4 regions of the Rhodococcus sp. AZ1 genome follow, and region 4 is predicted to be linked to each of the others. Evidence: predicted binding sites of a transcription regulator. Region 4 holds the regulator's gene; each other region holds the start of a gene.
What was found. The regulator LexA, encoded in region 4, represses DNA repair genes until DNA is damaged. The targets are predictions, from matches to a motif close to CGAACANNTGTTCG.

Region 1 (3,208 bases), on a different contig from region 4:
ACCCCCGCCACCCCCCCTGGCGGGGGTCGTCCCTTTGCGCGAGCTGATCGTGGCAGTCGGCGTCGATCATGGAAGTAGCTCGTCCGGGTGGTGGAAGTGGTTCACCCGACCGGTCCGGTCGGGATCCAGCCCGACCGGGGGATGCCACAGCGTTCGCCCCGCGAACGGATGCCCCTGCGGTGCCATCGAAGTGGCCCAACTGCTGTCCTCGTCGCCGACTAGACCGTGGTGGCGCGGGCAGGCGAGGGTGAGCTGGTCCATGTCCGTGGTTCCGCCGCGGGCCCACTCGGTGCGGTGGTGCACCTCGGTCTCGGTGGCGGGCCGGCTGCATCCAGGGAACGTGCACCCGCGCTCGCTCGCGTAGAGCGCGAGGCGTTGGTCGACCGACGCGATCCTCCTCGTCCGGCCGAGGTACAGCGGCACATTCCGGTGGTCCAGCACGAGCAGGTACGGGTGTACCGATGCCGCCATTCGTATCGCATCGGGAATGGAGATCGATGATCCCGTCGCCGTGAGCGCGAGGCCGGTTGCATTTTCCAGATCTGCAAGCGTCATCGTAATGATGGGAATGACGGGTGCGCCGCGATTGCGCCCCAGAATTCCCGACGAGATCACCGATGAGAACAGCATTTTGACTGCATCATGGGCCCGCTGTCCGCTGGTTCGAGTGTCGCGTCGCGCGCGTGTCTCCTCGGTGTCGGTGTCGGTGTCGGTGTCGGTATCGGTATCGGCCGACGGGTCCGGGTCGTCGGGATTGCAGAAGCCGGGGCGTGCATATTTCGCAAGCACGGACTCGAGGTACGCACGCAGCTCCGCGTCGATGCAGAACGAGCCGGTGCTCAATCCGTCCGGTCCTTGTTCGCCGAGGCGGAAGAAGCGCTTGCGGGCTGTGTCGGGACCGATGATCGGCTCCGGGCCGTCGGCATCGATGCGTTGCAGCAGTCGATTGGCGAGTGCTCGCAGCTGCTCCGGTGGAAGTGCCGTGGCGTAGTAGGCCAGAGCCTCCTCGGCCTCGGCGCGCACGACCGGATCCGTCGCAGTGGACAGATGGTTGAAGAAGTCCACGATCACGGTGACGTTGGACGGGCTGATGGTCCCGCTGCGTACGCCTCGGGCAGTGTGCTCGAGGACGGGTGGCAGCTCCTGGCCGGTGATGGACCGTCCGGGCGTGAGCAACTGTGCGAGTCGCAGACGCCTGCTCGCGTCGGAACCCGTGATGTGAATGAGGTCGGCCAGCGCGTTGCGGGTGGTGTGCGGGTGATCCTGCAGCGCTTCGGTGTCGACGATGTCCGCCAGAACCTGGTGCCCAGCACCAACGAGAAGTCTGGTCAACGAGTCGATTTCGCGGTAGAGCGTCACCAGATCAGGCGCGGTGAGGTGGCAGCGCTCGGTGGACATCAGTGCCTGAACTCCATCTCGCGCGGCACCGATGGCCGAGATGAGCGCATCGTCCATCGCGGTGGGTCGCTCCGGAACGACGCCGTCGGCGGTGAAACCACCGGGTGTATACCCGCTGGCTCCCGAATATGTTGTGGCCGAGCCGTGTTCGCTCGTCGGTCCGCCCGATTTCATACCCTCGACCCTACTGCTGATCCCTCGATCATAGAACATATGTTCGATAACAATTCCGTTACATGTTCCGCTCGGCGCTGCGGTGCGGTTCCCTACACCACCACCCGAGGGGCCGCTCGCAGTTATCCACAGGACGTGAATCATCCACAGCCTCAATGACTGTCACTGGATCACCGGCCACCCTCGGGTGCACGATGACGCCATGACACCTTCCCGACCCGTGCTTGCGATCTGCCGTGACCGCGCGCTGCTGACCGCAGCTCGCCGTGTCGCGGCGGCCGTCGACCGGGAGCTGGTCGAGCGGTCGGAGCCGTCGAACCGCGCCGAGTGGGAGTCGGCCGCGCTGGTCCTCGTCGACGTCGAATCCGCCGAATTCATTGCGGAACAGCGCTTTCCTCGCCGACACGGCACGCTGCTGCTGGCGAACGAGCAGGCCGACGTCGAACACTGGCGAGCGGCAACCGAGGTGGGCGCCGACGCGGTGTTCGTTCTTCCCGAGCACGAGACCCACCTTGTGCGCGCGCTCGCCGAGTCCGTGGACGACGGAGGTGACGGAACGGTCGTGGCCGTCGTCGGTGGCTGCGGAGGTGCGGGAGCGTCTACGTTCGCTGCAGCTCTCGCCCTCGCCAACGATCACGGTCGAACGCTGTTGGTCGACGTCGATCCGCACGGCGGGGGTTTGGATCTGCTGCTGGGGTGGGAGGGCCGCAGCGGGCTGCGCTGGCCCGACCTCGTGCTCGACGGCGGTCGGGTCAGTGCCGCGGCGCTGCACGGCGCACTACCGAACCGTGGTTCGGTGTCCGCTCTGACCACCAGGCGGGATGCGGTGGGCCTGACCCATCCGTCCCCGGCGGCGGCAGCGGCCGTGGTCGACGCCGCCCGTGCGGCAGGTGACCTCGTGGTGTGCGACCTGCCACGCACTCGCACCGAGACCGCGGATCTGGTTCTCGAGCGGGCGGACCTCGCCGTGCTGGTGGTTCCGGCACGCGTGCGCGCCGTCGCCTCGGCCGCACTGACCGCAGAGCGGCTCGGCCGTATGACCGCGCACGTGGGGTTGCTGGTGCGCGGGCCGGCGCCAGGGGGCCTCGCCACGTCGGACGTCGTCGACATTGTGGGGCTCCCCCTGTTGACCTCGATGCGACCACACCGCGGCCTCGACGCTGCAGTCGACCGTGGTGGTCTTCGTCTGGTCGGCCGTTCGGCGCTCGCGGTCGGAGCACGCGAGGTTCTGCAGATCCTCGGGGCACGCCGATGACCGCATGGATCTCCACCGACCTCCTGGACAGGGTCAGAGAACGCCTGGCTCAGAGCACCGAAGCGCCCACCCCGGCTGTGCTCGCGGCCGCTCTGCGCGCCGAAGCGGGCGGTGTACTGGGCGATACGGAACTGCTCTCTGCGCTGCACCTGCTGGACACCGAGCTCACCGGGGCGGGACCGTTGGACTCGCTTCTGCACGACGGTGCGGTCACCGACGTCCTGGTGACCTCGCCCACGGACGTCTGGGTCGATCGGGGCGGCGGTCTGGTGCGATCGCCTGTGACGTTCCCTGACGAGGCAGCGGTTCGGCGGCTCGCTCAGCGGCTCGCGCTCTCGGCAGGTCGGCGGCTCGACGATGCACAGCCGTGGGTCGACGGCC
Region 2 (3,208 bases), on a different contig from region 4:
CCAGGATCCGTTGCAGGCTGCGTTCGATCTGTGACCAGTCGATGGACGGTGGTGGATGCTCGTCGAGGATGCGGTCGGGTCGGTGGAGGTGGTTGGTGCGGGGCGGGTCGGTGGTGCCGTTGGCGACCCAGCCGTAGCGGCCGCGGTCGGGTCCGTCGGCGATCTTCACCGTCCGCCAGCCACCGGGACGAGCGTGCACGGCCCGATTGTGGGGCCCACATGCCGGGGCCAGATGCGGGGCATCGGTGGACCCGCCGGCGGCCCAATCTTGTTCTGCATGATGGGCTTCGATGTGTGCGAACGGTGCCGGACACGCGGGTTTCGAGCAGCCGCCGTACATGGCGAACAGCAACATCCGCTGCGACCGGGTGGCCAGCCGGGCCGAGCGGCCCAGGTAGAGCGGCTCACCGGTGTGATCGTCGAACACCGCCAGGTACATCTGCGCCTGCGCCGCCAAGGTCACGATCTGCGACATCGGCAGATCGGTGCCGGTGGCGGTGTGCCCGACCCCGGCCCGCTCCCGTAGCTGCGACTCGGTGATCGAGACGATCACATGCGGCGGCAACCCACGATGTGAGGCGCCGTACAGTCCGCCATCGGCTGCGGCACGCACCAGCGCCGCCAACGCATCGTGATTGCGTTGGAGTTGACTGCGGGTGTCACGCTCGGCAGCCACCCGCACCGCGGCAGCGTCGATCCCGTCGTCGTCGACACCACCACGCGGGGACTGCTCATCATCAGGATTGTTCATTCCCGGCGCGGCCCACGCCGCCAACAGCACCTCCACCAACGCACGCGTGGTGGGGTCGAGGGTGGCGGTCAGCTTCGACATCCCCAGCGAGTCCTGAGCACCGAGCGACAGGCCACGAGTGCGGGACCGATCCTGATCGCTGGGCAGGGTGCCGTCGGGATCGAGGTACGCCAGGATTCGTTGCCCCGCCCGGGTGATGTCTCGGGGGCTGTGATGGCGAGCGATCTCGGCGAGCTGCTCCTCGGCCTGCTCCCGCACCGGCACCGCAGTGTCGGCGGGCACCTTGGCCATCACCGCCAACACCGCGTCGACGTGCTCGTGCCCCACAGCACCGTCGGCCATCGCCGACGCCGTGTTCGGGCACATCGGATCCACCCGCTGTCCGCTGATCGCGTACGACGCCACCAGCTGATCGACCTGGTTCAGCCGCCGTCTCGGGTTGGCCACCCGCAGTCGCTGCGCCACGAACTCGACCACCGTGGTGCAGTGCACACTGCGGTGAGCATCACGATCGGACACGTCACGGATGCGCTGCAACCCGATACCCGCCATCACTCGGACCGCGCGCTCGTGAGCGATGGCCACCTCGGCCACCTCGACCTCGGAACACGCATCCGACGTCGAAGCCGCGATGCGCGCCAACAGACGATGCAACGCCTCGTAATCCGCGACCAGCGAACTTTCGTCGACCAATTTTCACCTCCCCGGCTTGTTCCACAATAATAGAACATATGTTCGAGCGCAAGATGTGGACGAGCCCATCACCAGAAAGTTGCCGACGGAGATCAGCCCCGGGTACCGGGGCCTCGCCGCCGGTCCCCACCTCGTGCAGCAACTAGACTCGGGGATTACCGGAACTTCTGCAGCTGTGGAAACCGGCAGGCAACTCGATCAGCAGGAGGTGACGATGTCGAGTACCGAGGACCGCAGATTCGAAGTGCTGCGAGCGATCGTGGCCGACTACGTGGCCACCCAGGAGCCCATCGGTTCCAAAGCGCTCGTCGAGCGCCACAACCTTGGTGTGTCGAGCGCGACGGTGCGCAACGACATGGCCGTTCTCGAGGCCGAGGGATACATCGCCCAACCGCACACCAGCTCCGGCCGCATTCCCACCGACAAGGGGTACCGCCGGTTCGTCGATCGCATCGACGACGTCAAGCCGCTCTCGTCCGCCGAGCGCCGCGCCATCCTGCACTTCCTCGCCGACGGCGTGGACCTCGACGACGTCCTGCGCCGCGGTGTGCGCCTGCTCGCGCAGCTGACCCGCCAGGTGGCGGTGGTGCAGTACCCGACGCTGTCGGCGTCCTCGGTGCGTCACCTCGAGGTGGTCGCGCTCACGCCGGCTCGGTTGCTGCTGGTGCTGATCACCGATTCGGGGCGGGTGGATCAACGCATCGTCGAACTCGGCGACGTGATCGGTGACGAGGACCTCTCCCGGCTGCGCAGCCTTCTCGGTGGCGCGCTCGAGGGCAAGAAGCTCGCGGCGGCGTCGATCGCGGTCGCGGAGCTGGCCGAGAACGCTCCCGAGCAGATTCGTGACGCCGTGGTGCGCTCGGCGACGGTGCTGCTGGAAACCCTCGTCGAGCACCCGGAGGAGCGTCTGGTGCTGGGCGGGACGTCCAACCTCACACGCAACGCCGCAGATTTTGCGTCGCTGAACGGGTTCCCCGGCTCTCTGCGCTCGGTTCTCGAGGCACTGGAGGAACAGGTGGTGGTGCTCAAGCTCATCGCCGCCGCGCAGGATCCCGGTCGGGTGACCGTGCAGATCGGCGAGGAGACCAACGTTCAGGAGATGCGTGGGGCGTCGGTGGTGTCCACCGGCTACGGTTCCGGGGGCAACGTTCTCGGCGGCATGGGGGTGCTGGGGCCGACGCGCATGGACTATCCGGGAACCATCGCCTCGGTTGCGGCGGTCGCGCGCTACATCGGCGAGGTTCTCGCCGAACGCTAGGGGCCGGACCGAACACCTGTCACAACCGAACACTTGTCACACACGAGACTGCACACACGCACGGACATGAAGGACGGCACGGACACGTGGCACGGGACTATTACGGAACGCTGGGCGTCGATTCGAAGGCGTCCGACCAGGAGATCAAGCGCGCGTACCGCAAGCTGGCGCGCGAGTTCCACCCCGATGTGAACCCGGACGAGTCGGCGCAGGCCAAGTTCAAGGACATCTCCACCGCCTACGAGGTGCTCTCCGATCCGGAGAAGCGACGCATCGTCGACCTCGGTGGCGACCCGCTCGACAACGGCGCCGCCGGGGCCGGTGGCTTCGGCGGCGGTGGCTTCGGCGGCGGTCTGGGCGACGTCTTCGAAGCGTTCTTCGGTGGTGGCGGCGGCGGTCGCGGCCCGCGCGGGCGGGTGCAGCCGGGCTCGGACTCGCACCTGCGGGTCACCCTCACCCTCGAGGAGTGCGCGACGGGCGTGACCAAGCACTCGCTGGTCAGCACC
Region 3 (3,208 bases), on a different contig from region 4:
TTCCCCGAGGGGGTCCCCGCGTCGCGGACGCGCGCCGAGAAGTTCGACACCGTGGTTCTCGAGGCGTTCGAGGACATCGATCGGCGGTGGCACGATCGACTGACCAAACTCGACATCGCCGTCGACGACGTACCGAAGATCCGGGCCGTCGATCCGGAGAGCATCACCTGGCCGGCGGAAGTGGTGGCCGAGGGTCCCGTGCCACTTTCGCGTCTGATTCCGGCGGGTGTCGACGCGCGAGGCGCGACCACCCGTGCGCGGGTCGTGCTGTTCCGCAGACCGCTCGAGAAGCGCGCGCACGATCGCCTCGAGCTCACCGACCTCGTGCGCGAGGTTCTGGTGGAGCAGGTGGCCACCTACCTGGGTCTGACCCCGGAGGTCATCGACCCGGACGGTACTCCCGACGACGACTGACGTTCAGTCGGGTCAGACGATGCCGCGCTTGAGGCGCCGGCGCTCCCGCTCGGACAGGCCACCCCAGATGCCGAAACGCTCGTCGTGCTCGAGCGCGTACTCGAGGCACTCGTCCTTGACCTCGCATCCCAGGCAGATGCGCTTGGCCTCGCGAGTGGAACCACCCTTCTCGGGGAAGAACGCCTCGGGGTCGGTCTGCGCGCACAGGGCGCGCTCCTGCCACTGCTCTTGACCCTCGTCCTCGGCGGTGTCGATGAGCATCGGCACCAGGCCCAGCCGGGGCACCACCATCTCGTGCAGCGGGATCTCACGATCACCATGGTCGGGTGCACTCGGCTCTGCACCGACCGAGGCATCGATGTGCGGGCGTGCGTCGGCGTTGTGGTCGAGCATCATCTCCGCCTCCTCTACGTGTGTGCGTGGCGGACGCCGATGGCGCCCGACCACATATGTGCAGTCGTTCCGTGATTCCCCGACCCTGCAAAACCCAAACAGTGCTCCAGCAACAAACAATGCTCCAGCAACAAACAGTGCTCCAGCAAGGAAAAACCCAGTGCTCCAGCAAGAACCCCGACGAGCCGACGGTGCCGCCGCGAACATCGACCGGGATTCTGCAAGCGCCCCGAACGGGTGTTCGAATACTGGCCCGTCTCAAGCGAACTCGGTGTCCGAGACAGGAATAACACTGCTGTGATTACACACGTCCGGTGTGTCGCGGTCAAGCCGATCAGGAATTTTCCAATACCATCCCGCTCCCCGTTTTCTCGCGCACCGCGCGGTCGGTGTCGCGGGCGAGTCGCGTCACCCGATCGCACACTGCCGGGCGAGTCGTACGCGCCCCGTACGACTACCCTGGGCCGTCGTGTGAGTGGAAGCGTGACGGCGACAGCATGAGGGTGACAGCGTGAAGGTGACGGTTCTGGTCGGCGGCGTCGGCGGCGCCCGGTTCCTGCAGGGCCTGCGGGCACTGCTGGGTGAGGGCGACGAGATCACGGCCGTGGTCAACGTCGGTGACGACGTGTGGATGCACGGCCTGCGCATCTGCCCGGACCTCGACACCTGCATGTACACCCTCGGCGACGGGATCGACACCGAGCGCGGGTGGGGTCGCAAGAACGAGAGCTGGAGCGCGAAAGAGGAACTGGCCGCCTACGGCGCCGATCCCACGTGGTTCGGCCTCGGCGATCGCGACATCGCCACCCACCTGATCCGTACCCGCATGCTCAACGCCGGCTACCCGCTCTCGGCTGTCACCGAAGCGCTGTGCGACCGCTGGAAGCCCGGGGTGCGCCTGCTCCCGGTCACCGACGCACGCAGCGAGACCCACGTGGTGGTCAGCGAACCCGAGTCCGGCGAACAGCGCGCAATTCATTTCCAGGAATGGTGGGTTCGGTACCGGGCGAAGATTCCCACGCACAGCTTCGCCTTCATCGGCACGGCCGACGCCACCCCGGCCGACGGTGTGCTGGAGGCGATCTCCGGTGCCGACGCAGTGCTCATCGCGCCGTCGAATCCGGTGGTCAGCGTGGGCGCCATTCTCGAGGTTCCCGGTATCCGCGGTGCACTGCGCACCACCGCCGCGAAGGTGGTGGGCATGTCACCGGTGATCGACGGAAAGCCGTTGCGCGGCATGGCGGACGAGTGTCTGACGGTGATCGGGGTGGACACCACCGCCGAGGCGATCGGCCGGTTGTACGGCGCCCGCTCGGCCACCGGGATCCTCGACGCCTGGCTGATCCACACCGGCGACACCGCCGACGTACCCGGCGTGGACGTGCGCGCGGTCCCGCTCCTGATGACCGACCCCGCCACCACCACCGCCGAGATGGCCAGGGCCGCACTGGCTGCGGCGGGTGTGTCCGTGGACCGACCGTGATCACCGACCACTCCCCCGGCGGATCGCTCGAGATCATCCCCGTGCACGGTCTGCCGGAGTTCCGCCCCGGTGACGATCTGGCGGACACCCTCGCCGCGGCGGCCCCCTGGCTGGCCACCGGCGACGTGCTGGTGGTCACCAGCAAGGTCTTCTCCAAGATCGAAGGACGCCTGGTGCCGGCCCCCGTCGACGCCGAGGAGCGGGATGCACTGCGTCGCAGGCTCGTCGAGCAGGAAGCGGTTCGCGTGGTTGCGCGGCGGGGGCGAACCCTGATCACCGAGAATCGGCTCGGCATCGTTCAGGCCGCGTCGGGAGTGGACGGGTCCAACGTCGAATCCGACGAACTGGCGCTGCTCCCGGTGGACCCCGACAAGTCCGCCGCCACACTGCGTGAGGCCATCCGTGAGCGGCTCGGGGTGGAGGTGGCCGTGGTGGTCACCGACACCATGGGCCGCGCCTGGCGGGTGGGCCAGACCGACGCGGCCATCGGCGCTGCCGGCCTGGCGGTGCTGCATCCGTACGCCGGGGGTGAGGACGGTCAGGGAAATCCGTTGCTGGTCACCGAAATTGCGGTGGCCGACGAGATCGCCGCCGCCGCGGACCTGGTCAAGGGCAAGCTCGGATCGGTCCCGGTGGCCGTGGTGCGGGGTCTGACGCCGGTCGACGACGGGTCCACCGCCGCCGCGCTGGTGCGACCCGGTCAGGATGATCTGTTCTGGTTGGGCACCGAGGAGGCGCTGGCCCGCGGACGTCGCGAGGCGGTGCCCCGTCGCCGCACGGTTCGCCACTTCACCGACGAGGCGGTCGATCCCGCCGATATCCGCGACGCCCTCGCCGACGCCCTCACCGCACCCGCCCCGCATCACACCCGCCCGGTGCGGTTCGTCTGGGTGCGCACACCGGACGTCCGCACACGAC
Region 4 (3,208 bases):
CAGGATTTCCAGGCCCTGGCGAGCACCGCACGCGCTCAGGTTCCGAGCCGCACCGCAGCCCTGCTCGCCCTGGTGGAACCTGTACTGGCCGAAGCGACACGTGTTCGGTCAGCGCTCGACGAGTGCGCCGGCGAGGCGGCCGACGACGTTCGCGAGCAGCTCGATTCGCTGGTGTTCGACGGATTCGTCTTCGACAGCGGAGCGGACGCCCTGCAACAGATTCCGCGGTACCTGCGCGGTGCCGTCGACCGACTGGCGGCACTGCCGGGTAGCGCCGACCGCGACAGGGCCGGTATGGCCGTCCTCGACCGGGTGTACGCCGACTACGACGCCCTGATTCGCGCCCTACCCCCGGCTCGAACCGGAGCACCGGACGTGCGAGCTGTGTTCTGGATGATCGAAGAACTTCGGGTGAGCCTGTTCGCTCAGAAACTCGGTACGGCCTATCCGGTGTCGGAGAAACGCGTCCGGAAGGCTATCGCCGATCTGCGTTGACCCGATGCGATCGAAGATCGTCGATCTCGTTCTCGAAATCGGCGATGCTGCTGAACGACCGGTACACCGACGCGAAACGAAGATAAGCCACCTCGTCGAGATCCCTCAGAGGCCCCAGGATCGCCAACCCCACCTCGTTGCTGGGTACCTCCGCCGATCCAGAGGCGCGGACCGTGTCCTCCACCTGTTGCGCCAGCAGCACCAGAGCATCGTTGTCCACGTCGCGACCCTGGCACGCCCGACGGACGCCCTTGATCACCTTCTCCCGACTGAACGGCTCGGTGACTCCACTGCGCTTGACCACCGAGAGCACTGCCGTCTCCACCGTGGTGAAACGCCGGGAACAGTTCGGGCACGAGCGACGCCGCCGAATGGCCTGCCCCTCGTCCGCCTCCCGGGAATCGACGACACGCGAGTCCGGATGACGACAGAACGGGCAATGCATGAGACCCCACTTCTCGTACCGGACGGCGGCGCCGGAGCGCATCCCGACAGTACCCGGTGGGGTGTGGGTGACACAGTCAGCGCACACCGTCGACCACGGAGATCGGTGCCGTCGGTGCCGGCTGATCCGCAGCCCGCAGGTTCGCCAGGGCAACGAGACCGAGCGAGAGCGCGGCCGTCACCAGCGCGATCCCGCACAGCTTGCCGAACCCGATCTCGCGGCGCTCGGCGTGGGACGAGCGGGGTGTCGGCGCAACACGTCCGTAATCGAACGGTGCGACGTCGGGCCGGGTGCCCCCGCGCCGAGCCGGCCTACGGGCCAGGTGCCGGCCGTCGGTGTCGAACGAGCCGGCGGTGTCGAACGAGCCGGCGGTGTCGAACGAGCCGTGGTAGCTGTCCCGACCGACGGTCTGGAGAACTGAAGTCCGTGCCATCGCAATCACTCCCTGGTCGCTGGGTCCGGCCCCTGGCCGGAACATCGATCACGCGTTCGAAGGAACGCATGTTCGATTTGTAGCACGCCCCACCGACAAAGTTCTCGAGAACACGCGACACGCTTCGAACAGATGTTTGATCGAACTGGTGTTTCCGTCTAAGTTCGTGTCAGACGGCACACCGAGCGCCACCGATCATCAGGTCCAACGACATGCCAGGAGGTCTTACGAGATGAAGGACGACAGCTCGTCCACTGCGAGGGGAAGCGGGTCCAAGGCTCCCGCGGCCGCCGCACCCGTCACCCTCACCACGCCACCCGCCGACGACGCCACCGCCGGTCTGACCACCCGGCAGCGGAAAGTACTCGAGGTCATCCACGCGTCCGTCCGGGAGCGGGGCTACCCGCCGAGCATCCGAGAGATCGGCGACGCGGTGGGATTGACGTCGACGTCCTCGGTCGCCCACCAGCTGCGCACTCTCGAGAAGAAGGGGTTCCTGCGCCGCGACGCCAACCGACCGCGAGCGGTCGACGTCCGGGGCCTCGACGACCCGGCGCTGGAGAACGCCGACGCCGAGTCCGATGCCGCGGGCGCGCTGCCCACACCGACATTCGTACCCGTTCTCGGTCGCATCGCCGCCGGCGGGCCGATCCTTGCCGAGCAGGCTGTCGAAGATGTCTTCCCTCTCCCCCGCGAGCTGGTGGGATCCGGCTCGCTGTTCCTGCTCAAGGTCGTCGGTGAGTCGATGATCGACGCCGCGATCTGCGACGGCGACTGGGTGGTGGTGCGGCAGCAGAGCGTGGCCAACAACGGCGACATCGTCGCCGCGATGATCGACGGCGAAGCCACGGTGAAGACGTTCAAGAAGAGCAAGGGCGAGGTGTGGCTGATGCCGCACAACCCCCTCTTCGATCCGATCCCCGGGAACAACGCGGCGATCCTCGGCAAGGTTGTCACCGTCATCCGCAAGATCTGACACGAGGTCGGAGAAAAGCGCAACGCCGGTCGCCCCTCAGGGGTGACCGGCGTTGCGCTGTTGCTGATGCGGGTCAGAGGTTGAGGCCGCGCCCGATGATCTCCTTCATGATCTCGGTGGTGCCGCCGTAGATCGTCTGGATTCGCGAGTCCATGAACGCCTTCGCGATCGGGTACTCCTTCATGTAGCCGTAGCCGCCGTGCAGCTGCAGGCACCGGTCGATCAGGCGCACCTGAAGCTCCGAGGTCCACCACTTGGCCATCGCGGCTTCCTGCACGGTCAGCTTGTTCTCGTTGAGCAGCTCGATGTACTTGTCGACCATGATGCGCACCGCGGTGGTCTCGGTGGCGAGCTCGGCCAGCACGAACCGGGTGTTCTGGAAGTGGCCGATCGGCTTGCCGAACGCCTTGCGGTCGCGGCAGTACTGGATGGTCTGCTCGAGAACGGTCTCCATGGCTGTCGCCGCGACGACGGCGATCGACAGACGCTCCTGAGGCAGGTTCTGCATGAGGTAGATGAACCCCATGCCCTCCTGGCCGATCAGGTTTGCGGCGGGGACGCGGACGTCGGTGAAGCTGAGCTCGGCGGTGTCCTGTGCCTTCATGCCGATCTTGTCGAGGTTGCGTCCGCGCTCGAAGCCCGGCATCCCGCGCTCGACACCGAAGAGCGAGAAGCCCTGCGCGCCCTTCTCCGGATCGGTGCAGGCCACGACCACCACGAGGTCGGCGTTGATGCCGTTGGTGATGAACGTCTTGGAGCCGTTGAGCACCCAGTCGTCGCCGTCCTTGACCGCGCGGGTCTTGATGCCCTGCAGGTCACTGCCGGTTCCGGGCTCGGTCATCGCGATGGCGGTGATGAT

Region 1: the regulator LexA is predicted to act here: its motif matches at 1,605-1,618, upstream of ACY48E_RS13230 (HNH endonuclease signature motif containing protein).
Region 2: the regulator LexA is predicted to act here: its motif matches at 1,476-1,489, upstream of ACY48E_RS08305 (DUF222 domain-containing protein).
Region 3: the regulator LexA is predicted to act here: its motif matches at 1,038-1,051, upstream of cofD (2-phospho-L-lactate transferase).

Annotation. Positions count from the first base shown of each region.
Region 1 covers NZ_JBUEQF010000010.1:24,261-27,468, forward strand. Annotated here, with positions in the region: gene ACY48E_RS13230 (HNH endonuclease signature motif containing protein) at 67-1,572, opposite strand; gene ssd (septum site-determining protein Ssd) at 1,775-2,827, shown strand; gene ACY48E_RS13240 (TadA family conjugal transfer-associated ATPase) at 2,824-3,208, shown strand, end outside.
Region 2 covers NZ_JBUEQF010000005.1:151,210-154,417, reverse strand. Annotated here, with positions in the region: gene ACY48E_RS08305 (DUF222 domain-containing protein) at 1-1,444, opposite strand, end outside; gene hrcA (heat-inducible transcriptional repressor HrcA) at 1,659-2,702, shown strand; gene dnaJ (molecular chaperone DnaJ) at 2,789-3,208, shown strand, end outside.
Region 3 covers NZ_JBUEQF010000006.1:200,892-204,099, forward strand. Annotated here, with positions in the region: gene ACY48E_RS09960 (metallopeptidase family protein) at 1-414, shown strand, start outside; gene ACY48E_RS09965 (WhiB family transcriptional regulator) at 427-675, opposite strand; gene cofD (2-phospho-L-lactate transferase) at 1,319-2,290, shown strand; gene ACY48E_RS09975 (coenzyme F420-0:L-glutamate ligase) at 2,287-3,208, shown strand, end outside.
Region 4 covers NZ_JBUEQF010000004.1:298,995-302,202, forward strand. Annotated here, with positions in the region: gene hrpA (ATP-dependent RNA helicase HrpA) at 1-495, shown strand, start outside; gene nrdR (transcriptional regulator NrdR) at 476-940, opposite strand; gene ACY48E_RS07460 (hypothetical protein) at 1,017-1,373, opposite strand; gene lexA (transcriptional repressor LexA) at 1,606-2,349, shown strand; gene ACY48E_RS07470 (acyl-CoA dehydrogenase family protein) at 2,423-3,208, opposite strand, start outside.